Aquibium oceanicum: one gene and its partner. The protein of the gene in region 1 interacts with the protein of each later gene in a pairwise test. Links are inferred from orthologs where the notes say so. Each region holds a gene or a part of one and is shown in the gene's direction. Other genes may lie near its edges.

Region 1 (15,070 bases):
GTCGGCGAACCCGGCCGCTTCGTCGATCTCGTGGTCGGCCCAGGCGACGCTGTAGGCATGGGTTTCGCCGCCGAATCGGGTGCTTCCCAGCCTGACCTCGTTGAGGGAGGACGACGTCGTGCCGTCCATGTGGGGACGCATGAAGTCGAACACGCTCCAGGCCGCGAAGCACTTCAGCGCCAGCAGCGCCTTGGCTCCGGACTTCTCGCGCAGGTGTTCGATCCGCTCGAGGTTGCGGAGCAGCTTCGACTTGTCGATCAGGTAGTGCGGGGTCTTCATCATGCTTTGCCGTCGCCTTTCCGGGCGGCCGTCATCTTCAGCGGATCGGTCACGGCAAGGCCAAGAGCGCGCCGCTTCATCGAGCGCGCCGCCAGCGACACGTTGACGGAAACCTTCGTCGCGTAGGACTCGGCGAACGATCGGCTCCCCTGGTGGAAAAGTCCCTGCCGCATCGCGGGCGAGCGCTCGGCGAACCTGTCGGGAGCAGGGCGGAAGCGGCCGTCGGCTACGGTCCCGATCCATTCGCAGACGTGGTCCTCCGGCTCCCGCAGCCTGGCGAGCAGCTCGAGATACTCTTCCTGCAGGGCAGGCGTGTCTTCGCGTCTGCTTGCGCAGGAGAGGCGATGAAGGTCACAGGCAAGCAGGTATGCGTCGCGCCGCGGCTTGCGCCAGTAGACCCGGCGGCCGTCCGCCACATCCAGATATTCGTCGGCTGCTGCGATCGGGATGGCCTCCGCCGCATGCGGGACGAACTGCATCAAAGGGTCCGCTTCGTCATCACCGTCGCCGGGCTGACAGCCACTCGGACGGAACTCCAGAAGCTTCAGCAGGGACGCCGAAACCTGCCAGCTTCCAGCCGCCACGGCGGCAGCGTCCGGCAGCGTCAGCGCGCCGGTCGTGTGCAGGGCGTGGGCTATCGCCAGCCTTGTGCAGGTCTGCACGCCCTGCGTTCGCTCTGCGGGCGCCCTGGAAAGGGAGTTCCGGGTCCAACACTCCGAGACACGGTGGACGAATTCGACGTCGCAGCCGAGCGCGTCCGCCAGATTCCGATCTGACATCCGGCCGTCCAGCCAGCCGGAGAGCCTGTCCATCGCCATCGTGCTCATCGCCAAGCCCACATTGCTGCTGCCTGCGGCCGTGGCATGGCCAGGGGCCCAGGCGTGACTGCGGTCGACAGCGCGGAGACCGAGGGACATCCGGCATCTTTCGGCTGGCCGAGATGCTGCAGGACTTCCTCGGCCGACATAGCGGCCCTGACCTTTTTCAGGACCTGCGGACGGGAGAGGTGCCTGCAGAAGCGCGCCAGAGCGTTCAGGAATTCGGTAGAACCCTCGCGAGGCCAGACTACCCCCAGCACGACATCCACGCACTGCTCGTCGGACGCGTCGTAAGGGATCGGATGTTCGAGGACTGCAAGCACAGCAGCCGGCTCCCCCAATCCGCCCGGCATCGCGTGAGGCATGCCGATGCCTTGGCCGATGCAGGTGGCACCCAGCTTCTCCCTGCTGAGCAGTGCCGAAAGCACTGAAACGAGAGTAAGTCCGGTCCGCGAAGCAAGCTGACGCGCCATGGCCTCCAGAAGCGGGCGTTTCGCCTGCGCCGGATGGCGCATCAGGACGTCCTGGGGACGCAGGAGATCGAGGATTTCCATGAATGACTCCCCGCCCGGGCCGAACGCCGCAGGCGACCGCCCGGGATCGCGGGCGCGAAGATCGAATGAGGTTGCTTGAGCCTGGCGGACCCGGACGCTGAGCCAGGGGTCAGATCGCGTCCGGGTTAGATGCCCGCTTTGAGCAGGCGCGCGCCGTCGAGGCGCACGAAGGCTGGCATTTTCAGCATGGAGCGAACCTAACCGTTGTTGGCGACGAAGCAAGCCCTGAAACGGACCCGTTCCGGACTGCGACGGTTCGGCTGCATGACGGCAGTTCCGGCTGGACAGGCGCCGCGCCCGAGACGAGGGACGCGAAGATATCGCGAAGCCCGGCCTCTTCGATCGAGACCGCCGCCTCGGCAGGAGCCATCCAGCGACGGATTACCTTCACGTCGTTCGGCCAGCTGACCAAGGTGCCCCAGACATGGAGCCCATGGACCGTCACCTCGACCGCCTTGCGGCTGCCGCATGGTCGGAGTCTCAGCGCCACGTATCGCCCGAGCGGTTCGGAACCGACCCTTCCCATGATGCCGGCTTCCTGGAAGGCCGCGCGGTCGGCGGACTGGAGCTCCGTTCTCGTGACGGAAAAGCGGGCTGCCGGAACGCGCCAGCTTCCGCCCCTCCGCGGGCGCAGGAGCATGACTTCGAGGTTCCCGTCGCAGTTCATGCGCCACGGGAGCGCCGCGTGTTCCCTCAGGAGGTCGCCGGAAGCTGCAGGGTCATTAAGGGACTGCATCATGACCGCGTCCCCATTTCCGACGAGATCACGCGCGAAAGCGCGGAAATCCGGGACGGGCCCGCGGAGCTGTGGGCGGGCGGAGACAGGCACCAGGGACAACGGCTGGCGGACAGTGGGAGATGGCGGTTGCAGGGACGGCATATCAGCCGTGAACGGGGGGCTCTCATCGGACGCTCCATCGATGCGGCGCTCGGCGCCGCAGGATCAGACCGCAGGTTTCGTAGAGATTTCCCGGAGCAGGATCAGGTGCGGAAATCGGGGTGAGGAAGCCTGCTCCGGGGGCGGATGCGACCGTTCCCGGCAAGCCTCGAAACCTTGATGAAAGTCTCCATGCACATGCCGCCGATATAGCAGTTCGCAGCCCTCTTTGCGAGGCGACCTTATGTCGCCCGGCCAACGGCCATTTACTGCAAAGACGGTTTGACATCGCCTGCATCCTGGCCAAGATGCGGCGGTGATTGCTTTCTCCGAAATGCGGCTTCCTTTCCGGAAGCGTCCGAAAAACGGCATCTAGCCCTGGCTCGTGCAGCCTCGGGCGGCGGGCCAGGGACATTCCTTTCACATCATGGATCAACCGCGCCGCGAGCTGCCATGCAGCCGTGCGCGGCGCCGTCAGGAAGGAAGCCGTCATGGCGAAACGGAAGGGCAACAAGGAAGCCCGCAAGCCCAAGCAGCAGAAGGCAGAGAAGACCGGAACCGGTTCCGTGTCGGAGCTCATGGTGCGAGCGACGATGCCGGGCAAGCGGCGATAGGAAAAGCCCTGCACGCGGAAAGTTCTCCGCGTGCAGGGCTTCGTCGAAGGGTCAGAGAACCGCGAACGCGATGAGCATGAGCCCAAGCGTGCCGCACGCGATTATGACCTTGGTCGTCATGTCCAATTGGCGATCTCCATTCAAGCAAATGACCTGAGCTTCATCCGGTTACTTGTCCCGGAAGAGACCTTCGACCGCACGGGGAATGTCGTTGCGGGAGAGGCCGATGTCCCAGAGTTCCCTGTCGTCCAGGGCCTGAAGCTGGTCCATCGCCTTGCGTCTTTGCCATCGCCCGAACCCACGGACGATCATCCGCGCGAAAGCGGATCGCGGGCGAGGATTGTTATGATCAGACATGTCAGTCTCCGAAAAGCGTCCGGGCGGCGAGCCGCGGTCGGCGGCGTGCCCGGATAGCTGGTCCCCGGGGTCATTGGCGGATCAGCAACGCTCCTGACCGGAAGCGAGACGGGCGGCTCATGCGAAGGCCCGCCAGAAGAAGAGGGCACTCATCGATGCCCCGACGGCGATGACGATCGTCCGCACCACGGACGCAGGCAGCGCCCTTGCGACGGGGGCCCCGGCGTATCCGCCGACAGTGGCAGCGACCATCATGAGGACTGCCTGCGGCCACGCGACGATCCCGGCCGCCGCGAAGGTGGCTACCGAAATCCCGGACAGCACGAAGGACAGCGCGTTCTTGAGACCGTTCATCGCGTTGAGGTCGCGCATTCCCCACAGCGAGAACAGCGCCAGCAGCACGATGCCGAGGCCGCCGTTGAAGTAACCGCCGTACACGGAGACGAGCAGCGTTCCCAAGGCGCCCTCCGGCTTGCCCAGGCTTCGGCGGCTCGCCCACGCCTGGATGCGAGGGCCGAAGGCAAAAGCCAGGGTGGCCGCTGCGAGAAGGAAGGGGACCACGACGGAGAACGCTTCGTTTGAAGAGACGAGGAGCAGCAACGAGCCCGCAAGCCCTCCGATCGCGGTAAAGGCGACGATCTTCATCAGCCGCTTCCTGTCGTAGGCGGCGATCTCCTTGCGAAACCCGAGCGCTCCTCCGAGGTACCCCGGAAACACCGCGACGGCGCTGGTGGCGTTGGCGGCAACCGGGGGCACCCCCGTGAATACGAGCGCGGGGAAGGTCAGGAACGTGCCGCCGCCCGCGACCGTATTCAGCATTCCGGCGAAGAAGGCCGCCGCGGCGAGGATGAGGTATTCGATCATTTATTGCTCCTGCGCCGCGCCGGACGCTCAGGCGGCCGAAGGGCCTGGGTCGTCGAAGCCGTCATGCGACACCGGCACGAGGCGGGGCTGATCGTGAAAGGTGCCCCTGATCACCCGCAAGGACGGCTTGCCCGAAGTCGGTCCGCTCATCCTCTCCAAGGCCTCCTTTTCCCGTCTGGCCGCTTCCGGCTGGTAGTGCACTTCGTGAAGCAGGATCCGATCTTCCTCGCCGTCGGCGTTCGCGATCGTGAACTCCTGGCCCTCGGAAAGTCCAAGCAATGCGAGCCCGCGCGCCGTGGTGATCGGAAGGAACATTCCGATAGGAGAGGTCATCCGGTCGTGCGAGATGATGCGGCTGTCAGGCTCGCGGCCGTTGACGCTGAACGTCACGCGGCTGCTCAGGGTGGCGACGTTCACCGGAATATCGTCCCGGAACATTACGGTCGCCGCCTCGATCTTCCGCTTGAGGATCGGCGCAAGGGGATCGTCGCGGCCAAGGCAGCGGTCGCGCATGACCTCTAGGATGGTGAAGTCCTTGGTGGTGAGGAAGCAGGTATCTTTCGTCATCGCAGTTCTCCATCGCTCGGCTTCGAGCGGTTACGTTTCGGCGCACTGGAGAATCCCCTGGCCGCATGGCGCGGCTCAGGGGCGGCTATCCTGCGATGAGGCACCCCCCGAACAACGAGAGGCGGCACGGCGGCCGGATTGCGGTCATGACGCTGTCCGCAGTTCCTGCGAAGCCTCTGCCGGAAGCACAGAAGGCATCGGTGGGCGGACGGATTCCACCGTCAGGCGGTGAACGCGCCCGTCTCGCGCGGTCCAGTCGATCGACTGCCCGGCGGACAGGCCGATCAGCGCGACGCCGATCGGGGTCAGGACCGATACCTTGCCTTCGGCGATATCGGCCTCGCCCGGGAACACCAGCGTGACGTTCCTGTCCTCGCCGAGATCGCTGGTAAAGCGCAGGGACGATCCCATGCGCACCACGTCCGGCGCGAGCCGGCCGTCCTCGACGACCTTCGCGCGGTCAAGTTCCGCGAGCAGTTCTTCCGCCACGGCGCGGTTGCGGTGAGCCAAGGATTCGGCGAGCCGCCACAGGCGCTCGCTGTCGGTGCGCGTCACGGCGATCGCCGGCTTGCGGTTCTTCTTGGTCGGTTGAGCCATCTCCGGGCCCTCTCATGTAAGCGACCCGCGCACGCAGCCATGGCGTAACGCTTGTCTTCGGTGATCTGGGATTGGTTGCCGCTTTAGTGATGGTAGCTCCGGCGAACCGGAATTCAGCCTATGCCCCGCGGCCGGGGCGCGACGCGACCTGGCCGGGGGTCAGATGCCCGCGATGGGGCACACCCTGAAGAACAGAAGGAGGTGGCGGTCGGTGCTGCACATGCCCCAGACGTGGGCCTTCGCGACCGGAAAGTCAAGCCAAGGGAACCGCGCTGCCTTCCCAACGGAACGAGCCGGTCAGGCGGCTTTCCGGATTATCCTCACGCAGACCATGCGATGAGTGCGATCCCGACCAGGAACGGCACCCAGGCGATCAGCATGGGCGCCAGCTGGCTATGGAAACATCCGTAGACACCGACAGCATCCATATTGAAGCAATTGCGGACCGGGGTGTCGTTCGGGTAGTCAAAGGTGCGCGTATAGAAGCCGTTCGCGGAAAGCAGCACGCCGACTGCCAGCATGATCCACTTCGTCACGGCAATTTCGCGACCGAGTGCATCCCCTTGGCAGCATACCGCAGGTGATCACAAAGCCCAACGCCTGCTTCGGCGCGAATCCGACCGCTTCGAGTCTGCACACGCCCTCGGCCAATGGCGGGAAAGCGCCAGGCAGACGACGCATTCGAGGGGCTCCGTGCCGACCGGGTGGCATAAGCTCCATGCATCGACATCTACGGTAAGCGACATCTTGTGGCAGCAGCTTCGCTCCTTCACCGCCTTGCTTCTCGGGACCTTCCTGATGATGGTCGGGACCGGACTGGGCAACGTCCTCGTTCCGCTTAGGGCGTCCGCCGAAGGCTGGTCATCGACGGCCATTGCCTGGATCGGCACCGCCTACGCCGTCGCCTTCACCGCGGGCTGCATCCTGACGCCGCTCTTCGTCAGGCGCGTCGGTCACATCAGGGTCTTCGCGGTCCTTCAGACGCTGCTCGCCGCTTCGCTGCTGCTCCTCGCGCTCGTCCCCCATCCGGTCGCCTGGGGTTTCTTCCGTGCGCTGGGCGGCGTGACACTGGTCGGCGGATACATGGTCATCGAAAGCTGGCTGAACGAACGCGTCGACAACGCCAGCCGGGGGACGGTCTTCGCGGCGTACATGATCGTGTCGATGTCGGGCGTGGCGGTCGGCCAGTTCATCCTGCCGCTTGGGGACATCACGAAGGAGACGCTCTTCATGGTCGGCGCGCTCGCCTTCGGGGCGGCACTGCTTCCGGTGGCACTATCGGTCGCCCCTTCGCCCCAACCGCTGACGCAGGTGACCATCAACGCAGGGGCCCTGTTCCGGAAGTCTCCCGCTGCCGTCGTGGGATCGTTCCTTGCAGGCGTCATCTTTGGCAACTGGAGCTATTTCGGGCCGCTGTACGGCAAGGCGGCGGGACTGACCGAGACGGGCATCGCCACGATGATGACCGCCGCGATGGTCGGCGGCGTGGTCTTCCAGGTGCCGTTCGGATGGCTTTCCGACAGGATCGACAGGCGCTACGTCATGGCGCTGGCTGGCGCGATCGGCGCCGCGATCTCCGCCTGCATGGTGATGGTCGCTCCGACCGACCCCTTCGCGATCGTCACCGGCGTGTTCGCGCTCGGCTCGGTACTCTTCACCATCTACGCCTTGAACGTCGCCCACGCCAACGACCAGGCGAGCGCCGACGAGTTCCTGCAGGTGTCCGGAGGGCTGCTGATCGTCTACGGGATCGGCAACATGGTCGGGCCGCAGCTCGGCGGCAGGCTGATGGACGAGATGGGTCCGGACGGGTTCTTCGTCGCCATGGGCGGCGTATACGCGCTCTATGGCCTCTACGCGCTCTGGCGTTCAATGCGCAGCCCCGCCCTGCCGCCAGCCGAGCGGTCCGACTTCCGCATCATGCCGGCGCTGCCTGCACAGACGCCCGAATCCCTCGCGCTCGACGCGAGAACCACGGATGTCGCGTTGACAGCGGTGTCCGACGGAGCGACGGGCACGGACCCCGTTCGCGAACACGCAGCCACAGGAGGACGGACATGACGGACAAGCAAAGGGATGCGAGAGGCTACGCGTCACCACCCTGTTTCATGCACGAGCTCGATCCTTCCTATTCAGGGATTTCTCCGGGCGATGCACAGACGACCATAGATGTCGCGCGCTGGCGAAAGTCACAGCGGGAGCGTCTCATCGCAGAGCGCCTTGCCGTTCCCGCGGACGCGCGGGCAGAGGCGGCGCGTAGGATAGCCAATCGGCTCGATGCGGAGATCGGTATCGTCGAGGGCAGCGTCGTCGGGATCTACTGGCCGTTCCGCGGCGAGCCCGACCTCCGGGAATGGGCTTCCAGCGTGCCGGCACGCGGGGGTCAGCTTGCCCTGCCCGTCGTCCTGGAAAAGGGAAAGCCGCTCGAGTTCCGTACCTGGTCTGCCGGGGAGAAGCTGGAGAAGGGCGTATGGAACATCCCGGTGCCGGCTGGCGGCACGGCGACCCTTCCGGACATCGTCGTGGTTCCGGTGGTGGGCTATGACGACGCCGGGTTCAGGCTTGGCTATGGCGGCGGGTTCTACGACCGGACGCTTGCTGCGATGCCGAGCAGGCCGCTGACTTTCGGCGTCGGCTACGAGCTGGCGAAGCTGCCGACCATCTACCCGCAGTGGCACGACATCCCGCTCGACAGGATGATCATCGACGGAGCCTAGAGCAGCCACGTCGGCCCTCGATCCGCCGCCTCAAAGAGCGTCTGCCATCGCCTTCCGGAACAAGATGGAATCCAAGTCCGTTGGACGTGGATCCAAGCGAAGGAGACACCCGATGACAGCCAAGCGCGAACTGATCGAACCGACACCCGGGGACAAGCGGTATGTCCGCCGAGACGGCGAAGGCCGTTTCAAGGAAGTCGAGGACGTCGGGCGAAGCCTTGCCCAGGACCAGAAGCGGAAGGCGAAGAACGATGCGAAACCCGGGCAGGGAGATCGAGGCGACCGCAAGAAGTAGCGTCTCCGGCCCCGCCCGATCATGAGCCAGCCCTTCTTCACGGTCGGCCATTCGAACCGGACCGGCGACGAATTCATCGATCTGCTGCGCACGGCCAGGATCGGCATGGCCGTCGACGTCCGCAGGCTGCCCGGATCGCGGGCCCATCCGCAGTTCGACAGCGAGAACCTCGCTCAGACACTGGCCGAGGTGCAGATCGGGTACGAGCTGATCGTTCCGCTCGGCGGTCGACGAAAAAAGGTCGAGGACGTCCCTGCCGAAACGAACGGTGCGTGGCAGAACCGGAGCTTCCACAATTACGCGGACTACGCGCTTACAGAGGACTTCAAGGCCGGGTTCGACCGGCTCCTCGCCCTGGGGCGGGAATCCAGGTGCGCCATCATGTGCTCGGAGGCCGTCTGGTGGCGATGCCATCGGCGCATCATCTCGGACCATCTTCTCGCCAACGGCGAACAGGTCTTCCATTTGATGGGAAGCGGCCGTATCGACCCGGCAGTCCCGACTGACGGCGCGGTCTTTCATGACGGCGGTTCGGTCACCTACCCGGCGCGGTAGCTGGGACCCCAGAGTCCCGGCGCTTCAGGATTCGACCGTGAACGTCCGCGCCGATGGAAACGCCGCCCGGCATCGGCGCGGCGGCCCCGCATCCATGGCGAGTTCGTGTGGCTTGCGACAATGCTTGACGATCCTGGCTGTGTTCTGTATTCGTTCCGACGCCATGATCCGGACCCTGCTCATACGCTGATCGTTCCGCCGCCCGCGTGACCGCTGGCATGTCGAACGCGCGCATGGGAGCAGGCAATGGCCGCTCTGCAACAACCGGATCCCCTGCAGGGTCCCATCCCTACCAAAACAGGAATTGCGTCGAACCTGTTCAGGCCGTTCGGCACCGTGCGGTGCCAAGGCGCGCCGTCGTTCAGGACTCAGCTGGCGCGTGATCTTGCCTGCCTGCTGGACGTCGACGACGACGTCGCCGCATGGTCCTGCCTTCCTGCCGTCTTGGCGCGGGACGACCAGAGCCACGTACCCGACTTCCTGGTGCGCCGAGGCGCACGGCACGAGCTTGTCGATGCAGGAAGCGGACCCGGCTACGGATGGCTTTCTCACGAGGCGGAAGAGCGCGGCTGCGCCTATGTCGTTGTCGACTCCGCTGTCGTCCGTGAAGGATTCCGTCTCGCGAACGCGCGCGACCTTCTCCGCTATGCCCGTTGGGAATGCCCTCTCGGAGACCGCATCCGTCTGCTGGCGGGGCTCGAGGAGAACGGCACGCTTGGCGTGGCCGAGTGTCTTGGAGCGTTCAGGGAGACGCGTCCCATAACCGGGCTCGCCGCACTGGCCTTGCGTCGCTTCGTGTCGATCGACATCGACAGCGCGCCGATCGGACCGAACACATCCGTCAGGCTCTGGACAGCCTGGGGGTCATAACCCTGCAGCTTGCACGCTGCCTATTTCCGAGACGCCCCATGCAGAAAATCCTGAGCAGACGCGCCGTCTATCGGTCAGGTGCCGAGACATCGCGACGCATCCGTGCCGTCAGCATGCGCTCGATTTCCATCAGTGCCCCCGACTTGGTGCCCGGTCTCTTGCTCATGAATGACTGCAAGCGGCTGGTTCGCGCCGAGAAGCTGCTTGGCTACGCTACTGCCGTCCTGGCGCAGGTGACAATCGACGGCGTCGGCCGCTTCCCGAAAGCGCAGATCGTCTCTGCGATCAAGGCGCATGCCGAGACGTTGGGGGAGGATCCGCCGGAATACCGGACGGTCAAGAAGGGCATCGTCAAGTACCTCGACAGGCTGACGGATGATCCGTTGCGAGCGGTCGCCGAGCGGCCGCGGCCCGGCAACACCGTTCCGGCCTTCACGCACGAAATCGAACAGGCCATGCCGATTGACACCTCGGCTCAGCAACTCGCCGCTAGCGCAAGGCGGCGGTGGGCATAGATGAGGCAGGATTGAGAGCGCGACGTGATCCTATCCCAGGGAGCAGGACGCCGGGCAAATAACCTGCCTCCATGACGCGGACGAGTGGCAGGGGCGTCAAAACCGTTACGACTAAATCGGTGCGAGTCTTCTGAGGCGGCCAATATCCCTCATGCCCCCACGCGTGTAGAGTGCCATCCCACAGGATGAGGGGCTGTCCTGAAACTCCGGGCAGGGTTACAAAGCTGCCATCGGGTAGATCGCACAGGCGGGCTTGGTACCTGATTTGGCGTCCGAGCCGATCGATACGCGCCGTATGCAAGTGAGCGTCGATTTCGGACGCGCTGAGATGTGCATCGCTGGGAAGACCATGCGCTTGCCGCCAAGCTACTTTGAAAAGGTCATACCGTTTACGCTGGCACTCGGCGCAAGGGCGGTGTCCAGCCGCCATCATGGTAGCCTCATCAAGTGCGAAGAGCTCGGTGTATAGGCCGGGCGCGTTGATGGTCCGCCGGCGATCCTTGAATTCTAGGCGGCAGATGATCCAGTTCTTATGTCTATATCGTTTAGTGCCAAGTACACCCTCCCGATCGTGTAAGCAGCCGCGGTTACCCATAACGGTGCCGCGTGCGGGTACAGGCTCGAAAGTGCCAAACGGCGTCAAGCGATTGGGACGTGGCATAGTTCTTTCCGGTGCAACGGGTTGCAATTTCTTAAGTGGTCGCGGTCAGCCGCGGCGCAGAAGGCGGCTCACCGACGTTGGATGCCACACTCCACCTCGTGCGGTGCGAACCCCTCGAGCGTTGAGTGCAGCAGCAATGGCGCGTAGCGAAGTGACACCACTACTCTGAATGACATGGACGAGGGGTAAGATGTTGGTGGCGAAGGTTTCCGCCGCCTGGGCGTTTGCCGCCGCGCCGCGCCGCTGCGCTTCCTCGAGATTGGATGGGTTGCCGAGTCGCACGCCCGTCATCTTCTTCGCCTGAAGGGCGTCTTTCGTCCGCAGCGAGATCAGCGCACGCTCCTTCTGGGCCAGCGCTGCGTAGAGGTGGAGTACGAAGGGGTCCGTGTCGGCGCCGAGCTCTGCCACCAAGAAGGGCACCCGCTGCGTCATTAGTCCCGAGATGAAATGCACGTCGCGAGATAGACGATCGAGTTTGGAAACGACCACCGGCCCCTTGAGTTTCCGCGCCAGAGTAAGTGCCGCCGCCAGCACGGGGCGGCGGTCGAGCGCGTCGGCCCCTTTGCCAGTCTCGATTTCGTGGAACCACTGCACTACTTCAAGCCCTTCAGAAGTTGTGAAGCGTTGGATTGCATCGCGCTGAGCGTCGATGCCAAGCCCGGAGCGACCTTGCTTGGAAGTTGAGACCCGGATGTATGCCACTGCTCGTCGCATCTAGGGAGGCATGTTCCATTCCTAATCGAACATATAGGAATGTAACGCATGTCTAAGTGTTTGACAAATAAACATTTTCTTGTTTGCCGTTGGTCGGCGAACTTCGCAGCATCGATGGCCCTGGCGAATGGCAGAGGGGCGACGGAACACCTAGCGGTGCCACGGAAGCCGCCGGAAGTGCCTCGCTGTCAAACAACCATGTATCGACCGTCTGCATCTCGAGAGAAGAGACCGCACGATACCGCTAGGGAAAGCATCGTCTGAAGTCGGTCGCCTGTCGGCTCGTACACGCCTCTCGATGGCGATCTCCGGACCCTCATCCAGCCATCGCCCTCAAGTCCGATCCGGAGACGTTTCTTTCCGTCGCTGCCACGGACGGCTGACCAGTGGACATGCTGGCCGATCACCCAGCTCTCGACGATTTCCTTCCAGATGAAGCGCATCGGCCGGTCACCTATGGCCTCCAGCCGTCTGGCCATGAGCCCCATCGGAAGCCTGTCAGGGCGGCCTTCTACCCCGTCGGCGAGGCCGCTTGGGGGTCTTCTGCCCTCGAATGCATTGGCGACGGCCCGCACGATGGCGAATGAGCGGGCGGCGAGTGCAGGGACGCGGGTAACATCGCGGAGCTGCGCCTCGATGAGTTCGGCAATCATCGATACGGCGTCGGTCGTGCTCGCCGACGACGCGCCCGGCCATCCGATCGTGTCGCCCTCGATCTCAATCGCCAGAAGGAAGTCGCCGACGGTCGCCGAAGAAGCATAGACGAGGTCTCCCGCTGCCGCGGCTTCGTGCGCCCTCGCAATGATCTCCTCGGACGTCTTTGGCTGGTACATTGTGCCGATGCGGTCTTCGGAAAGTAGCCGCTCGAGCCAGAGAAGCATGGCCTCTGTGGCGAGCCTCTGGAGTTGTCTCGCCTGGAGGAGGCATAGCAGCATGCCTGAGATGGCAACCTGTTCGGGATCGCCGTCGTACACCGCGGGCAAATCGTGCCGGGCAAAATACCTTCTGATCGTGTCGACGGAGCTTGGCCCCTCCCGTTGCAGGAGACCGCGGACGAGGTCGATCGTGCCTTTCCTGCGCTTCGCCGCTCCCGGCGAGGCGGCGTGTCCGCCGATGTCGAAGAACAGATTCCTGAACACCTTCATCTCGATTTCCGACGGCGCGTCTACAGGGAGTTGCTGGGCGAAGGGAGCAATCTCATCTTCCGTGACAGAAGGAGCTTCGATTGCGAAGAAGCGCGCTGGCAGTAAATTGCCCACCCGTGCATTGAAATCGAGAACCGCGGGCATGGCCTCGTCTGCGATATGCCCGGAATCGGCACCAATGTAATGAAGGGACTTGATCGATGGGCCGTATTCGGTCGGAGCCATGAAGCTGGTGCGGCTCCTCCTGCACTCGTCCCATACCGGTCCACTGAATACGAAAGGCTCCCCGTCCGCTCGGCGGCCGATAGTCCGCTTCAGCGCCGACGCTCCCCTGAATGGACGGCCTGCGATCAAATGCGACCATGCGTAGAGGGCCTCATAGCGGTCAGCAAGATCTGCGATCAGCGCCGGATCGCTGTTCCCCGCCTCACGTGCGACGATGGAAGCCTTCCATGCGGCCCACGCCATGAATGTATAGGGACGGACGTGCTGCGTCACATTGTTGATGCCTGGAAGGGAGTCATCCATCAGATCGAGATTGAGCTGACGCAGGCCCACCGGATCGATGCCGCTTTCGTCGGTCCGCAGCTCGTCAACCACGCGGCACCCAGGAGCCTTCTCGAAAATCTCGTCGATTTCAGCCAGTCGCATGTCCGCGCCCTCTAGAGTGAAACATCCACAACGACCCGCCCGCATCGGATGTTGTCGCAGGTGGCGAGGCGCAACGTTCTCAGGCGTTTCTCCTGCATTCCTGGGAAGTTATGTCCGCACCTGCATGCCGGACGGGCAGCATAGTGGCGCTCCAGCCAGTATATCCGGTCGGGTCTTCCTTCGCCGGCCACATATCTGCGGAAGACCGCCACCTCCTGATCTGTTGCTCCTTCCGGCACAACGAAGGACGTAACCCTCGCTAGGAGCGTCCGCCGCAGGTCGTTGACAGTGTTCCATGTTGTGCGCGTCCTAAGAATGGAGCGCCACGCTGCGGACCACTCTTCCTGGGCAAACCCTCTGCCGAGGAGCTGCTGGTTGAGGCTTCCTGCCTTCGGCGACCTTTCACTCGCAAAACTGTCAGGCACCTCTCCGCTGATCCATGACTGCAGGAACTCATGCATTGTCACCGCTTTGTCCCGGTCGCCGATCACCAGTCGGCTGACGACGGCCGCCACGCAGTCATCGAGTCCAACCTGATCGTCCCCTAGCGGTCTCGCGCCCTTCGCAAGGGTGAGCCAGCGTTCGAGGTAGGGGGCAAGAAGCCGTTCGCCTTCCTCCGCCCTCGGAATAATCCGCACGATCATGTCGAAAAGAACGTACAGGCCGTTCCCGCGGGCTGACCCCGCGGGAACCTGCTCCAGTCTTGCGAACAACTGCGCGAAAGCTCGTTCAACGAGCTGTTTCTTAATCCTTTGGCTGGTGCCGCCCGTGTTACCTCCTTTGCCCGGTCCGTCTTTCCGCTCTCTGGAGCCTTCCCTCTTTTCCTCATCCTCGTCGTCCCCCGCATCGTCGCAACCGCCGAGAAGCGAACTGGCGAGATGCCTGACAAGCGCATCGATCAGATCGTCATGTCCGTGGGTTCCGGATCCACTGCGCCAGGTCTCGGTCATGTCGAGCGCGCTCTTCGTGCCGAAGGCCCCTTTCACGAACAGGTGCGGGTCCGGGGCGGTGGCCTTTCGCCCACCGCCTGTTCGTTCCGCAGCCTCTAAAAGCGCGGATGGTTCTCTCGCCATGAACTCGAGAATGAGCGACATGTCGCCGACGGTGCCGAACCCCGCCACCTGCCGTCCGATCGATCTCGCCAGTGGCCCTCGGCGGTTCATCGCATCGAGGAAACCGCGCAGCATAAGCCAGCCCCTGACTTCTTCGGATCCGCGGACAAAGATAACCTGCACTGATGAGCCGAAGGAAAGGGGATCCACATCGCTCGGCACAACGACCGTGAAGGACCCGCTGTCCGCGACGCACACTCGGCCGGCCGCAGCGCGGCGCGCACCAGCCGCCAGTATCGCCTCCCACTCTCCGGCAACACCGTCTGCCCCCACCATCCTGCCGGACAGGGCGCCGCCTCCATATTCCA
Region 2 (14,870 bases), 1.3 Mb from region 1 along the record:
GGCGAGGGCGGGCGCCAGCCGCTGGCTGACGGTCCGCATGTCGGTGACGGTGATGTAGGAGAAGCGGCCGGCGAAGGCCGCCTCGCCGAGGCCGTCGATCCAGCCGAATATCCGCTCGTCCTCGGCTTCGCGCGCGATACGCAGCGGGTCGAGATTGGGATGGATGATCGCGTCGAGAGACCGCGGCGCCTCGCCGTGGGCGGTGAAGCGCTTCATCCAGATGCGGTCCGCGACGAGGACGTGGTTCAGCGTGCCCATCATCGAGCGGAAGAACGCGCCGACGTCCTGCGCGAACTCGGCGTCCGTCAGGTCGGCGGCTGCATCGTAGAGTCGCCCGTTGGCCCAACCGTTATAGGCGGCGAGCATCTGAAAATGGTGCTTCATCCTCTTTTCTTTCCGGTCGAGACGGGTTCAATTGCCGCCTCCATTAACACCTGCCGGGGAGCCGTTCCAATGGCCATTCTGCTCTACGAACTCGTCGGTGCCGACGCCGCGCGGCCGTTCAGCCCGCATTGCTGGAAGATATCGATGGCGCTGGCCCACAAGGGGCTGGAGTACAAGTCCATGCCGGCTCCTTTCACGGCCATTCCCAGGGTCGAAGAGGGCGCGACCAAGACCGTTCCGCTGATCAGGGACGGCGACCGTCTGGTGTCGGACTCCTTCGATATCGCGCTCTATCTGGAGGAGACCTATCCGGACCGGCCGACGCTCTTTGGCGGCGACGGAGGGAAGGCCATGGCGCGCTTCGTGGAGCGCTGGACCCAGCTAACGATCCATACCTATCTCGGCGCCGCGGTGCTGATGGACATCCATGACTGTCTCGATGCCGAGGACAAGGCGCATTTCCGGCGCACGCGCGAACAGCGCTTCGGCAAACCAATCGAGGAGGTGCCGGTCGGGCGCGAGGAGAAGCTGGTGGCGTTCCGGGCTTCGCTCGAGCCGCTGCGCAGTACGCTCTCCGTGCAGCCCTTCATCGGAGGTCAGTCTCCGCTGTTTTGCGATTACATCGTCTTCGGCGCCTTCCAGTGGGCGCGCATCGTCTCGTCGTACCAGCCGCTCGCGGAGGACGATCCCATCCGCGACTGGTTCGAGCGGTGTCTGCACCTGCACGACGGCCTCGGCGCGAAGGTTCCCGCGGCGGCCTGAGGGGCCGCTGGAAGCTTGCCTGCCCGCCATCTTGTCCCCTTGGCATCGTCGGGGGCGGCCTGTATAGAGCCGCCACTTTCCCAATCCGATTTCAGAAGGAACAGACGATGGCGATCGAACGCACCTTTTCGATGATCAAGCCCGATGCCACGAGGCGCAACCTCACCGGCGCGATCACCAAGATGCTCGAGGATGCGGGCCTGCGCGTCGTCGCGTCCAAGCGCGTGTGGATGAGCCTGCGCGAGGCCGAGGGCTTCTATGCGGTGCACAAGGAACGGCCGTTCTTCCAGGAGCTCACGGAATTCATGTCCTCCGGCCCTACGATCGTCCAGGTGCTCGAGGGCGAGAACGCCATCGCAAAGAACCGCGAAGTGATGGGCGCGACCAACCCGGCGAACGCTGACGAAGGCACGATCCGCAAGGCGCATGCGCTGTCGATCGGCGAGAACTCGGTGCACGGCTCTGACGCCCCCGAGACCGCCGCGCAGGAGATCAAGTACTGGTTCTCCGACATCGAGATCGTCGGCTGATCATCCGTCTCGCGGATAAAATATCGAAGGCCGGCCGCTTGCGCCGGCCTTTTTTCTGGCGCGGCGAAGCTCATACGAACGGCGAAGCAATTCGACCGTCCGGGGAGCCCGACTTGTCTTACCCCGACTTGCTTTACGACGTGTCGTTGGGCTTCGGTGCATAGCCGCTCAGGGCGCGGCCCGAGCCCGGTGCGACGGGGCCAGATGACAAGCTGCGCTGCACGGACCGCCAGTCGAACCGGCCCCCGATCGGCAACAGGGCGCAGAGCGCAACCGCCAGCGCGTAGAAGCGCGCGGCGAGGCAAAGAGCATCGTCAGGGTCATTCCCGACCGCCGCGATTCCTTCGAGCGCGGCGGGCGGCATGCCCGCTGCGTCGAAGACGAAGTCCTCCGCCACCATCTCCGCATGGCGCAGGATGAGGAGCACGAGCCAGCGGACCGGCGCGGACCGGCCGGCGACGCGCTCGGCCAGGTCGGCGAACGAGACGAGCAGCGCGATGACGCGCCGCAGCATCCTTTCGTCCACCATTGCCGCCTGCACGTCCATGTCGCGTCCTTTCGCTCACCGGGCATTGTGCCGCCGGTCGCGGGCGCGTGGATGGAATTCGAGGAAGTCGTTGATCCGGCTGGTGTAGGCACCGGTCTCGTCCACGCCGGCAGCCCCCTCCGCTTCGTCATCCTCGGCCGACCGGAGCGCAGCGGAGGGAGAGCCGAGCATCCATGCCTGAGAGGTGGCGAAGGTGAGGTGGCGGAGGAGGGGCTTTCTGCACCACCTCCCGTGGCCGCGATGCCCAGGCGTGGATCCCAGGGTCTGCGCCTCCGCTATCCCTTCCGCTTCGCCTTGGGATGACGAAGGTGGGGGGTGTCCTCGCTAACCGTCGGCGGCGGGCGGTGGGGGTCGGCTGCTCGCGATCGACAGCCGCAACCCGAACTGATGGCGCATTCGGAGCGCCACTTCCTTCAGGGTCTGCGCTTTCGCTATCGCTCCGGCTGCGCCCTGAGATGACGCAGGTGGGCTGGCGATGACTAGGACTTGATTTCCGCCGGCTGATCCCCTGACGCCCAGCGCGACGCGGCGTGGTCGTCGGCATCGCGTGCCTCGACCCATCCGCCTTCTGTCCCGTCGCGGCGGTGTTCCTTCTTCCAGAAGGGCGCGCGGGTCTTGAGGAAATCCATCAGGAACGAGGCGGCCTCGAACGCCGCCTGCCGGTGGGCCGAAGCGGCGACGACGAGCACGATGTTCTCGCCCGGCGCGATCCTGCCATGACGGTGGATGGCGGTGAGGCCGGTCAGGGGCCACCGCTCCGCGGCCTGGCGGGCGATGCGCATGATTTCCGCTTCCGCCATGCCGGGATAGTGCTCCAGTTCGAGCGCGGCGAGGGTGCCCGCGTCGTCGCGGCAGATGCCGGAGAAGGTGACAACCGCGCCGACGTCCCGGCGATCGCGAGACAGGGCGGCCGCCTCGGCGGCGAGGTCGAATTCCTCCGCCTGGATGCGCACCACCGGTGTCACGGGTGCGTCCGGCACGTCATCCTCCGGTCATGGGCGGGAACAGCGCGATCTCCGAGGCGCCGGTGATCGTTTCGCGATGGTCGACATGTTCTTGGTCGATCGCAACGCGGATCACGTCCGGGTGCTGTAAGGCGTGCTCGTAGCCCTCGCCGCGCGCCTTCAGCCATCGCAGCAGGTCCTTCACGGTGGCGACGTCCGGCGGCAGCGTGACCTCTTCCTCCGAGAGGCCGATGCGTTCGCGCACCCAGGCGAAATAGATCAGTTTCATGAGCTTGCCGTCATTCGTCGATGATGTGCCTGATGCCGGCGCGGAAATAGTCGTAGCCCGTATAGAGCGTCACCAGCGCCGAGACCCATAGCAGCGTGATCCCGATCTCGGTCGTATAGGGCAGAACTTTGTCTCCCGCGGGGCCGGCGAGCAGGAATCCGATCGCGACGAGTTGGAGCGTCGTCTTCCACTTGGCGAGCCGGGTGACCGGCACGCTCACCTTCAGTTCGGCGAGGTATTCGCGCAGGCCCGACACCAGCACCTCGCGGCACAGGATGATGATCGCGGCCCACAGCGACCACTTGTCGATGGTGCGATCATAAGCGAGCAGCAGCAGGACCGCCGCGACGAGAAGCTTGTCGGCGATCGGGTCCAGCATCTTGCCGATGTTCGACGTCTGCGCCCAGATTCGCGCGATATAGCCGTCGAAATAGTCGGTGATGCTCGCCACGGCGAAAATGGCGAAGGCGGACCAGCGCCAGAAGTCGGTCGGCCGCGTGCGTCCCTCGAGATAGAAGCAGAGCAGCACCAGCGGCACGGCCAGGATGCGCGCATACGTCAGCAGATTGGGCAGGTTGAATGCGCGTCTAGCCATGAAAATCCGGACCGAAGTGAGCGCTACACAAACCAGATGGAGTGGGCCGGGGTCAACCGCAACCGGCCGGGGCCTTCTTGGGCCACGGACGGAACACTGTTTTTTGTGATTGCAGAGGGCTTGACCGTGCCAAGGCATAGAGTCCCAGGGAAACATCCATCGTTCCTCAGAACAGGCTGGCCAGCAGGTATAAGATCGCGGCCATGAGCCGGAACACCGATTCGATACTCGGCGGGGCTGAACGCTTCTTTCGAGAAGTGGGAGGATCGCCAGGGAGGCGGGGGCGTTTGGACATCGGCGGACGGAATCCTTCATTGATAAGATCAATTTTGGATTCTGTCTCGCAGTACTTTTAGGGACGCCATTTTTCGGGGGTTGGCAAGGAAAAAATCGGGAAATTTTTAGACGCCCAGAGGCCTTGAAGTTGTAATCGATTAAGATATTGAAATAATTGATAAAAATAGAAGCAACAAGAGATAGTTTCCCCAGGAAAATTTGCGTCCAGTTTTTTCCTTCCAAGCACAAGGCGATCGGATTGGATCAAATCCTGATGCTGAAGCTGTGAGTCGAAACCGGATGCGACAATGGTTCGCTTGTGCGTAAGGTGCGCAATCGGCGCGCACGAACGAGATTATCTCGTCAGATTCCCCCTTGGCAAACCCGTCGACGCGCGTTGCGTTCTAGTTTTCGTGGAAATGCTCGTAGATTTGCCGGGCGATTCCGGCCGAGATCCCTTCGACCGTCATCAGATCCTCCACGCCGGCCTTGCCGACCGCCTTGGCGGTGCCGAAGTGGTGCAGCAGAGCGCGCTTGCGCGAGGGGCCGATGCCGTCGATCTCGTCGAGCGGGCTGCGCACCATCTCCTTCTTGCGCCGCGCCCGGTGGGAGCCGATGGCGAAGCGGTGGGCTTCGTCGCGCAGGCGCTGGATGAAATAGAGCACCGGATCGCGCGGCGGCAGCATGAAGGGTTCGCGCCCCGCGACGAAGAAGCGTTCGCGACCCGCGTCGCGGTCCACGCCCTTGGCGACGCCCACGGCAGCCACGCGGTCCTCGATGCCGAGTTCTGAAAGGATCTTGCGCACGGCGGACATCTGTCCCGCGCCTCCGTCGATCAGGATGAGATCGGGCCAGGCGGGGAAGGCGCCGCTGTCATCCTCGCTCTCGCCTTCCGCGCCGCCGCTATCCGCCGTCGCGCCGGGTGACTGGCCGTGTTCCTTGAGCAGCCGGGAGAAGCGCCGCTGCATCACCTCGCGCATCATGCCGAAATCGTCGCCGGGGGTGATGTCGGTCGAGCGGATGTTGAACTTCCGGTACTGGTTCTTCACGAAGCCTTCCGGGCCCGCCACGATCATCGCTCCGACGGCGTTCGTGCCCATGATATGGGAGTTGTCGTAGACTTCGACGCGCCGGGGCGGCCGCTGCAGACCGAAGGCGTCGACCAGTCCGGCCAGCAGCCGCCCCTGGGAGGAAGTCTCGGCCATCCGGCGGCCCAGCGCCTCGCGAGCGTTCTGCAACGCGTGGTCGACCAGGCCTTTCTTCTCGCCGCGTCGGGGGACCGAGATCGTGACCTTGCGGCCGGCTTTGGTGGCGAGCGCCTGGGTGAGCAGTTCCTGCTCCTCGACGACGTGCGACAGCAGGATATGCCGCGGGCACGGCTTGTCGTCGTAGAACTGTGCCAGGAAGGCGCCGAGCACCTCGGCGGATTCCAGCGAGGGGTCGGCCTTCGGGAAATAGGCGCGGTTGCCCCAGTTCTGCCCGGTGCGGAAGAAGAAGACCTCGATGCAGCTCTGCCCGCCTTCCTGGTGGATGGCGACGACGTCCGCCTCCTCGACGGATTGCGGATTGATGCCCTGGTGGCTCTGGACGTGGCTGAGTGCGGCGAGGCGGTCGCGGAAGACCGCCGCGCGTTCGAAATCGAGCGCCTCGGAGGCCTCCTGCATGGCGCCGGAAATCTCCGCCTTCACCTTCTGGCTGCGGCCGGACAGGAAGTCTTTCGCCTCATTGACGAGTTCGGCGTAGTCGGCCTCGCCGATCTCGCCGGTGCAGGGGCCCGAGCAGCGCTTGATCTGGTAGAGCAGGCAAGGTCGCGTCCGGCTTTCGTAGACCGAATCGGTGCAACTCCTGAGCAGAAACGCCCGCTGCAGCGCGTTGATGGTGCGGCCGACCGCGCCGGCGGAGGCAAAGGGGCCGAAGTACTCGCCCTTGCGCGAGCGCGCGCCCCGGTGCTTGAAGATGCCGGGCGCGGTATGGTCGCCGGTCATGAGGATGTATGGGAAGGACTTGTCGTCCCGAAGCAGAACGTTGAAGCGCGGCCGCAAGCGCTTGATCAGATTCGCTTCCAGCAGCAGCGCCTCGATCTCGGTCCGCGTGACGACGAACTCCATCGAGACCGTCTCGCGCACCATGCGTCCGATACGGTTGGTGTGGAACCGGCCCTGCGCGTAGTTCGAGACGCGCTTCTTGAGACTGCGCGCCTTGCCGACATAGAGCACGTCGCCCGCCGCGTTCATCATGCGATAGACGCCGGGCGCGTTCGGCAGACGCTTCACGAAATGGGCGATGACGTCCGCGCCGCTCTTGCCCTCCGCGTCGATCGAAGCCGAATCCCATTCGACCGCCGGCACGTCGGAGGCTGCCGCCGTGGTTTCGAAGGCCTCCAGGTCGGTGTCTTCGTCGCCGTCCGAATCGTCTCCTTCCGCGCCGGGCAGGAAGCCGGCGACGTCGTCACTCTCGGTTTCCGGTCGCGCCTTGCGGCCCGCGGGAAGCGGGCGGTGTTCGGTCTTGGTCGAGTTCATTCGTGCATGCCTGTCACATCGGGCGTCTGCCAGGCAAGATGCTGGCCGCCGTCGAGCGCGATCATCTGGCCTGTGATCGACGGCGTCTCCCACAGATAGCGTATCGTGGCGCCGAATTCCGTCAGCATCGGGCCGGTCTTGAGGAGAAGGCCCTCTTTCTGCTGTTCGAAATCCGATTCGCGCTGACGCTGGTTCCGCAGTGTCGGACCGGGACCGATCGCATTGACGCGGATGCGCGGCGCGTAAGCCTGGGCCATGGTCTGCGTGGCGGTCCACAGCGCCGACTTGGAAAGGGTGTAGGAGAAGAACTGCGGCGTCAGCTTCCAGACGCGCTGGTCTATTATGTTGACGATGAGCGCCGCTTCTCCTTCCGGGAGCCGCCGCGCCATGTCGGACGAAAGCTGGACCGGAGCTTCGAGATGCAGGGCGAAGTGCCGGTCCCAGGTGCTCCAGTCGGGCGATTGCGCTTCGTCCCTGTCGAAGGCAGACGCATTGTTGACCAGGAGGCGGACGGGGCCAAGTTCGGCTTCCGCCGCCTCGATCACCCCGGCCGTTTCTTCGCGATTCGCGAGGTCGGCGCGCACGACCGCAGCCCTACCGCCCTTTTCGACGATCGAGGCGCGGAGTGGCTCGGCTTCCGCGCAGGAGCGGTTGCAGTGGATCGCGACGGCGAAGCCGTTCGCGGCGAGGTCGGCCGCGATCGCCGCGCCGATGCGCCTCGCCGCGCCGGTGACCAGCGCAACCGCCTTTTTCGCCATGATTTCCACCCGCTTCGTTAGTGTTCCATTCATATATGCGGCCGAAACGCGAAAGAAAGCGGCCTCCCGCCGATAGCTGCCACGGTCAGGGCGGCGATAGCCTCTTGGCTTGTCGAGAAGGCCTGGCCGGCAATCTCTAGAGTTTTCATAAACTTGTCGGCATTTCGCATTCGGCCTTCATTGCCGGGAGACGGGTCGGTGTCAGACCCTGTTGCATGAATGACACGTCATCTTTCCGCCATTTCGCCGCCAGCCGATGACCCCTTTTGACCTTCGGTTCAGCCTCATTTGTCACCGACATTGGGAACACGCCCGGCCCGAGAACATTCCTCCCCGCGGGTCGGGGCGCGTTTCAGAGTAGGAGACCGAGCGTCTCCGCAAGTACGGCTAAGGAGCTATGACAATGTCAAACAAGATTCTCTCCGGCAGGAACGTTGCCGCTGCTTTCGGGCTCGCGGCCGTCATGGGCGCCATGCCTGCCTTCGCGGCCGACGTCATCGGCGAGGAGCCGCCGGCACCGGCGCCGATCCAGTACGACCAGGTTCCCGTCGCATCGTGGGCTGGCGGGTACGCCGGTATCCAGGGCGGCTACAACTTCAGCGGCGAAGACGAGGTTCCGGGCAATTCCATCGACACCGATGGCTTCAACGGTAGCGTGTTCGGTGGCTGGAACGGCCAGAGCGGCATGTTCGTCTACGGTCTCGAAGGCGATATCGGCTATGACTGGAGCGACGGCGCCAATGCCGGGGTTGCTACCGATCATGGGCTGAACGGCTCGCTGCGTGCCCGCATGGGCGTCGCCGCGACCGACAACATCCTGATCTACGGTACCGGCGGTGGCGCCGCGGCCCGTGTCGAGGTGTCCGACGGCCTGACCTCCGACGAAAACACCATGCTCGGCTGGACAGCCGGCGTCGGTGCGGACGTCAAGGTGACCGAGAAGGTCTTCGTGCGCGGTGAATACCGCTACACCGATCTCGGCAAGGAAGACTTCGCCCTGACCGGCGGCGCTACGGAAGTGGACTCGACGTCCAACAACTTCCTGCTCGGCCTCGGCTTCAAGTTCTAAGTCCCGGCAGCCGACACAGTCGGCCAGCCAACCAGAACGGCGAAAGGCCGGACCTCATGGGTCCGGCCTTTCGTGTGTCAGGAGAGCGTTCCTCGCGACGGGCTATTTCGGAACGTATTCGAGCAGTTCGGGAAAGCTTTTGTCGAACCGCTTCATCCAGCGCTTGAGCTTGGGCCTGCCGCGCTGCCAGTCCTCGCCGAATCGCAGCGACAGATAGCCGAGCGCCGCCCTCAGCGCGATGTGGCCGGCGTTGATCTTCTTTCCCAGCCGCGGCGCGTTCGCGTTCAAATGATCCAGCGCGCGCACCGCCTTCGACCACTGCTTGTCGAGCCATGGCTGATGGATCTTGTCTTCGGGGCGGAAGCGCCGCTCGTAAACATGCGCGAGCAGGCAATCCGCGATGCCGTCGCCGAGCGCCTCCAGGCGTTCGGCTTCGGCGCGCTTGGCGGCATTGCGCGGAAAGAGCCGGTTGCCGGACATGCGGTTCAGCTGCTGGGTGATGGCCCGGCTGTCGAAGATCGCGGCGCCGTCGTCCATCAGGAGCACCGGGATCTTGCCGAGCGGATTGGCGTCCATCAGCACGGCCGGTTCGGCATTAGTGTCGACCGCGACCGATTCGAACGGAATGTCGGCATAGGCCGCCGCCATGCGGACCTTGGCGCTGTAGGGCGATGCATTCGAGAAGAGGATGCGCGTCATCGGGATCCGGTTCGGTTGGAACGTGGTGCTGGGTTCGATGGAAGGGAAAGAAACCCTACCGCGCCACGCGGCAGCGGCCGTCGTAGACATTCCAGCGATCGAACCCGTCGATGCAGGCTTCGACGTTGGAGCCGACGCCTGCGAAGCCCATGCCTTCCTCGATGAAGTACCAGGCGGTGCGGCTCAGTCCGTCGGACAGCGTGACCGTGGCTTCGCAATAGGTGCGCGGTACCGGCCACGTCTCGGACGAACCGAGATAGCGCTGGAGTTGCACGTTCCGGAAATCGACGATCGCGACGTCCGGAAGGTTCGGGACGTGCTGGACCTGATAGCGGAAATTGTCCGAGACGCGTTTCAGCACCCATCCTTCGCTGCAGATGCTGCTGTCCACATAGTAGCCGCCGGAAAGATCGGCGCTGCTTGCCGGTGCGGTGACCGGCAATGACGCGCCGGCAGCGATTGCCGCTGATGTTGCGAAAGCCGCGAGACGGTTCATGGGGACCTGCCGGATTTTGTGGGGTGCTTCAAGTTCAGGCGGCACTCTGCGGTCCGGAGGGACACCGGTCAAGACGGATCGGTTGCCTTTCCCGCCCCGAAGCGTAACGTGAATTTGCGATGGGCAGGGGGATCGGCCGATGCAAGAGGACGTCAGGGGCGTCGTCGAACGCCTGTTCAGGGCAGCGGAAGCGGCCGACATACCCGCAGCGCTCGGGTGTTTTGCAGAAAACGGCGTGCTGATCGATCCGCACTATCCCAATCCAGAGATGCGCGGTCGGACCGAGATCGAGAAGGGTCTGGTCTGGGGACTTTCGGTCATGAAGCAGTTCGGCTTCCGGATCGCGCGGGTCTTCGAGGGCGCGGATGGCCGCAGTGCGGCCTTCGAGATCGACACCAACCACGTGCTGAAGGGCGGTCAGAAACTGTCTTTCCCGCAGGTCTTCGTGGTCGACGTGGAGGACGGGCTGATCGTCAGCATGCGCGCCTACGAGCCCTACGGCCCGAACGGCATCGGCGGCTTCTTCCTGGGCCTGGAGAGGTTGAAGCGAAGGGTCTTCCGTTAGTCGGCGTTCTCAAGCGTCGTCGGAGGGCGGGGCCTCGCCCGCGATCTCTTCGATCTGCCAGTTCCCGGCGCCACGTTCGCCGAGGCGTGCCGACAGTGCTGGCATGATCGTACGCATCTCTTCCTCCAGCGTGAAGGGCGGGTTGACGACGAGCATGCCGCAGCCGTCGAGCCTCGGTTCGGACGATGGTTTCCGGACGAGGATCGAAAAATCGGTAATCTTCGGAATCTTCGCGCCACGTAGTGCGTCGTGAAATGCGTTCACCGCGCCGCCATCCTTGATCGGGTACCACACGGCATAGATGCCGCCAGGCCAGCGCCGGTGTGCCCGGCCCAGCCGCTCCGCGATGCGGTCGAACTCGCCGGTCTCCTCGAAGGGCGGGTCGATCAGCACGAGGCCGCGCTTCTCCTTCGGCGGAAGCTGTGCTCCCAGCGCCAGCCAGCCGTCCAGCTGGATGACGCGGACCTGAAAATCGCCGGCGAACCGTGCCTTCAGGCGTGAGGCATCGTCGGGATGGAGCTCGACGGCGGTCAGGCGGTCGCGTGAACGCAGCAGGTGGCGCACCAGTGTCGGCGAGCCTGGGTAGTGGCGCACGCCTCCATCCGGATTGAGGGCGCGCACGGCATCCAGATAGGGTGCCAGCAGGTCGCTGGCCTGCCGCGGAAGGCTGGCGTCCATCAGCCGCCCGATACCACCCCGCCATTCTCCCGTCTTCTGCGCCTCGTCGGACGAGAGGTCGTAGAGGCCCGTGCCGGCATGGGTGTCGATCACCCGGAACGTCTTGTCCTTGTGCTTCAGGTACTCGACGATGCGCCCCAGCACGGCATGCTTGAAGACATCGGCGAAATTCCCGGCGTGGTAGGCGTGGCGGTAGTTCATGGCTGCGGCTTCACGTTCTTTCCCGAATGCATCACCACGCGTGATCGATCCGATCAAACGAAATCGTCCGGGCGGCCTGTAACGGGCTTCTGAAAGCGGTTACTCTCCCGGCATGAACCAGCTCGCGCCCATCCGCATCGGCCATTCGGCCTGTCCGCACGACTGCCCCTCGACCTGCGCGCTCGACGTCGAGATCCTGGGACCCGATCGCATCGGCCGGGTGTATGGGGCGAAGGAGAACACCTATACGGCCGGCGTGATCTGCGCCAAGGTGGCGCGCTATTCCGAGCGGATCCACCACCCCGACCGCCTGTTGAAGCCGCTGGTGCGCGCCGGCGGCAAGGGGGAGGGCGGCTGGAAGGAGGCGAGCTGGGAAGCCGCGCTCGATCTCGTAGCCGAAAAGTTCCTGAGGGCGGAAGATAGGCACGGTTCGGAGACCGTGTGGCCTTACTACTACGCCGGCACGATGGGCCTGGTGCAGCGCGATTCGATCAACCGGCTGCGGCACGCGAAGAAATATTCCGGCTTCTTCGACACGATCTGCACCAATCTCGCCTGGACCGGCTACGTGATGGGCACCGGCCGGCTCGCGGGCCCGGATCCGCGCGAAATGGCGAAGTCGGATTGCGTCGTGATCTGGGGTACAAACGCGGTCGCTACGCAGGTCAACGTGATGACGCATGCGGTGCGCGCCCGCAAGGAGCGCGGCGCGAAGATCGTCGTCATCGACATCTACGACAACGCGACGATGAAGCAGGCCGACATGGGCCTGATCCTGAAGCCCGGCACCGACGGCGCGCTCGCCTGCGCCGTGATGCACGTGCTCTTCCGCGACGGGCTCGCCGACCGCGACTATCTCGAAAAGTACACAGACGATCCGGCCGGGCTGGAACGGCACCTGGTCTCGCGCACGCCCGAATGGGCTTCCGCCATCACCGGCCTCTCCGTCGGGGAGATCGAGGCCTTCGCCCGGCTGGTCGGAACGACGAAGCGGACCTTCTTCCGCCTCGGTTACGGCTTTGCGCGGCAGCGCAACGGCGCGGTAAACATGCATGCGGCGCTTTCGATCGCCTCCGTCACCGGCTGCTGGCAATATGAGGGTGGCGGCGCCTTCCATTCCAACAGCGGCGTGCTGAAGCTCGATTCGTCCCTAGTCCAGGGCGGCGCAATGATGGACCCGTCGATCCGCCATCTCGACCAGTCGCAGATCGGGCGCGTCCTCACCGGAGACGCCGACGCACTGCAGGGCGGTCCGCCGGTGACCGCGCTGCTCGTCCAGAACACCAATCCGGCCAACGTCGCGCCAGAGCAGCGCCTGGTGAAGCGCGGCCTGCTGCGCGAAGACCTCTTCACCTGCGTCCACGAGCAGTTCATGACGGATACGGCGAAGCTCGCCGACGTGGTGCTGCCCGCGACGATGTTCCTGGAACATCACGACATCTACAAGGGCGGCGGCAACCAGCATGTCACGCTCGGCCCGAAGCTGGTGGACCCGCCGGAAGGGCCGCGCCAGAACCTCTTCGTCATCGACGAACTGGCGAAACGCCTGGGCGTGGCCGACCGGCCCGGCTTCGGCATGACAGCACGCGAGCACATCGAGATCATGCTGGAAAAGCGTGGTCTCGGCACGTTCGATACGTTCATGGAAGAGCGCTGGGCCGACCTGCAGCCGGAATTCGAGACGGCCCATTACCTATCAGGCTTCGGCCATCCGGACCGAAAGTTCCGGTTCAAGCCGCAATGGCAGGGCGGCGTCGCGCCCAACAAGCCGCCAAAGTCGATGGGGCTGATGGGGCCGCACGAGAGGCTGCCGGAGTATCCCGACCACGTCGACCTGATCGAGGTCGCGGACGAGAACCACCCGTTCCGGCTGGCCACATCGCCGGCGCGTTCATTCCTTAATTCGAGCTTCTCAGAGACGCCCGGCTCCGTGACGCGCGAAAAGCGCCCGGAGCTTCTGATCCATCCCGACGACGCGGTGGCGCTGGGCGTGGCCGACGGCGACCGCGTCGAACTCGGCAATGTCCGCGGCGAGATCGTGCTTCATGCGAAAGTGTTCGACGGCGTCCGGCGCGGCGTCGTCATCGCCGAAGGCATCTGGCCGAATTCAGCGCATGAACGCGGGGAGGGGATCAACGTGCTCACCGGCGCCGACGCCGCGGCCCCCTATGGCGGCGCGGCGTTCCACGACAACCGGGTGTGGGTTAGGGCGGCGGGCTGACCTAAGGCGTGAACCGCGCCAGGTGCTCCAGGTCGGTCTCCTGCCGGCGGAACATCTCTTCCGGCGAGGGCGAGAAGAGCCGCTGGTCCGGATCGCTTCCGCCCGCGCCGGCAAAGACGGTCCGGTCTCCTTCCAGCCGCGCTTCGCCGCGCGCGACCAGCGACAGCGCCATCGGGTAGAGCCGGTGCTCGGCGGTCAGCACGCGCTGCCCGAGCGTTTCGGCGTCGTCTTCCGGCAGCACAGGCACCGCGGCCTGGGCGATGATCGGGCCGTCGTCGGTCTTCTCCGTCACGAAGTGGACCGAACAGCCGTGGATGAGAACGCCCATCTCGAGCGCTCGGCGGTGCGTGTCGAGGCCCGGGAACGCGGGTAGCAGCGACGGATGGATGTTGATCATGCGGCCCGCCCACGCCGTCACGATGTCGGCGGTGAGGACGCGCATGTAGCCCGCCAGGCACACGATGTCGGGCGAGAATTCGGACAGCGCCTCCGAAACCGCGGCGTCGTGCTCCGCCCGTGACTTGAACCCCTTCTGCGGCACGCAAACGGCTTCGATCCCGCGGGCGCGGGCGGTCGCCAACCCGCGCGCCGACGCGTTGTTGGAGAGGACGCCGACGATCTCGGCGGGATACTCCGGCGACGAGGCCGCCGCCAGCAGCGCCTCCATGTTCGAGCCACGGCCGGACAGGAGGACGGCGACCCGCTTCTTTGTGCTCACAGTTCGATGGCTCCGCGATAAATGACGCCGGCGTCGCGGCGGGGACATATGCGACCGATGGGCGAGACCGTCTCTCCGGCCTGGTTCAGTACGGCGGCGACCTGTGCGGCCTGGCCGGCGGCGACCACCGCGATCATGCCAATGCCACAGTTGAAGGTTCGCAGCATCTCGAGGTCGGCGATGCCGCCGGTCTTCTGCAGCCAGCCGAACACGGGCGGAGCGTCGATCGCCTCGAGATCGATCTCGGCGGACCAGTCGTCCGTCAGTACCCGCGGGATGTTGTCGGGGAAACCGCCGCCGGTGATGTGGGCCAAGGCCTTGATGCCATGGGTGCCGCGCACCGCATGGAGCAAGGGTTTTACGTAAATGCGTGTGGGCTCGAGCAGGGCGCGGGCAAGGCTCCGGTCCTCGGCGAAAGGAGCCGGATCGTCCCATCCGAGGCCGCTCTTCTCAACGATCTTGCGCACCAGCGAGAAACCGTTCGAGTGCAGGCCCGAAGACGCGAGCCCCAGAATGACGTCTCCTTCGGCGATGTCATCGGTCGGCAACAGCAGGCCGCGTTCGGCGGCCCCGACGGCGAACCCCGCGAGGTCGTAGTCGCCCTCCGCGTACATGCCAG

Evidence for each region.
Region 2: the proteins of BSQ44_RS16995 (region 1) and ndk interact in binary tests that used the Escherichia coli proteins (3 or more experiments, as listed by UniProt). The link is inferred for Aquibium oceanicum from one-to-one orthologs.

Annotation. Positions count from the first base shown.
Region 1 is NZ_CP018171.1:3,466,954-3,482,023, reverse strand. Bases 6,415-9,414 are described here. They hold BSQ44_RS16995 (5-formyltetrahydrofolate cyclo-ligase), read left to right. Parts: upstream 6,415-7,584; coding sequence 7,585-8,244; downstream 8,245-9,414. Other genes in these bases: BSQ44_RS16980 (hypothetical protein), read left to right, coding at 9,341-9,414; BSQ44_RS16985 (DUF488 domain-containing protein), read left to right, coding at 8,561-9,094; BSQ44_RS16990 (hypothetical protein), read left to right, coding at 8,357-8,539; BSQ44_RS17000 (MFS transporter), read left to right, coding at 6,415-7,588. In the rest of the region: BSQ44_RS17045 (hypothetical protein), read right to left, coding at 279-1,106; BSQ44_RS17040 (PTS sugar transporter subunit IIA), read right to left, coding at 1,103-1,651; BSQ44_RS17035 (NUDIX hydrolase), read right to left, coding at 1,833-2,390; BSQ44_RS27765 (hypothetical protein), read left to right, coding at 3,020-3,142; BSQ44_RS26375 (YjiS-like domain-containing protein), read right to left, coding at 3,311-3,412; BSQ44_RS17020 (sulfite exporter TauE/SafE family protein), read right to left, coding at 3,617-4,363; BSQ44_RS17015 (GreA/GreB family elongation factor), read right to left, coding at 4,391-4,930; rnk (nucleoside diphosphate kinase regulator), read right to left, coding at 5,075-5,527; BSQ44_RS17005 (hypothetical protein), read right to left, coding at 5,848-6,063; more of BSQ44_RS17000, read left to right, coding at 6,326-6,414; more of BSQ44_RS16980, read left to right, coding at 9,415-9,964; BSQ44_RS16975 (hypothetical protein), read left to right, coding at 10,003-10,479; BSQ44_RS16970 (recombinase family protein), read right to left, coding at 11,186-11,842; BSQ44_RS16965 (hypothetical protein), read right to left, coding at 12,043-13,650; BSQ44_RS16960 (phospholipase D-like domain-containing protein), read right to left, coding at 13,662-15,070. UniProt on the Escherichia coli protein: Involved in the removal of 5-formyltetrahydrofolate.
Region 2 is NZ_CP018171.1:2,169,198-2,184,067, forward strand. What follows is about bases 165-2,964. They hold ndk (nucleoside-diphosphate kinase), read left to right. Parts: upstream 165-1,253; coding sequence 1,254-1,676; downstream 1,677-2,964. Other genes in these bases: BSQ44_RS10745 (DinB family protein), read right to left, coding at 165-384; BSQ44_RS10750 (glutathione S-transferase family protein), read left to right, coding at 454-1,146; BSQ44_RS10760 (hypothetical protein), read right to left, coding at 1,810-2,223; BSQ44_RS10765 (molybdenum cofactor biosynthesis protein MoaE), read right to left, coding at 2,703-2,964. In the rest of the region: more of BSQ44_RS10745, read right to left, coding at 1-164; more of BSQ44_RS10765, read right to left, coding at 2,965-3,203; moaD (molybdopterin converting factor subunit 1), read right to left, coding at 3,205-3,456; pgsA (CDP-diacylglycerol--glycerol-3-phosphate 3-phosphatidyltransferase), read right to left, coding at 3,467-4,051; excinuclease ABC subunit UvrC, read right to left, coding at 4,732-6,846; BSQ44_RS10785 (SDR family oxidoreductase), read right to left, coding at 6,843-7,604; BSQ44_RS10790 (outer membrane protein), read left to right, coding at 8,008-8,673; BSQ44_RS10795 (glutathione S-transferase family protein), read right to left, coding at 8,776-9,372; BSQ44_RS10800 (hypothetical protein), read right to left, coding at 9,428-9,868; BSQ44_RS10805 (nuclear transport factor 2 family protein), read left to right, coding at 10,008-10,433; BSQ44_RS10810 (23S rRNA (adenine(2030)-N(6))-methyltransferase RlmJ), read right to left, coding at 10,443-11,312; BSQ44_RS10815 (molybdopterin-containing oxidoreductase family protein), read left to right, coding at 11,425-13,533; purN (phosphoribosylglycinamide formyltransferase), read right to left, coding at 13,535-14,251; purM (phosphoribosylformylglycinamidine cyclo-ligase), read right to left, coding at 14,248-14,870. UniProt on the Escherichia coli protein: Major role in the synthesis of nucleoside triphosphates other than ATP. The ATP gamma phosphate is transferred to the NDP beta phosphate via a ping-pong mechanism, using a phosphorylated active-site intermediate.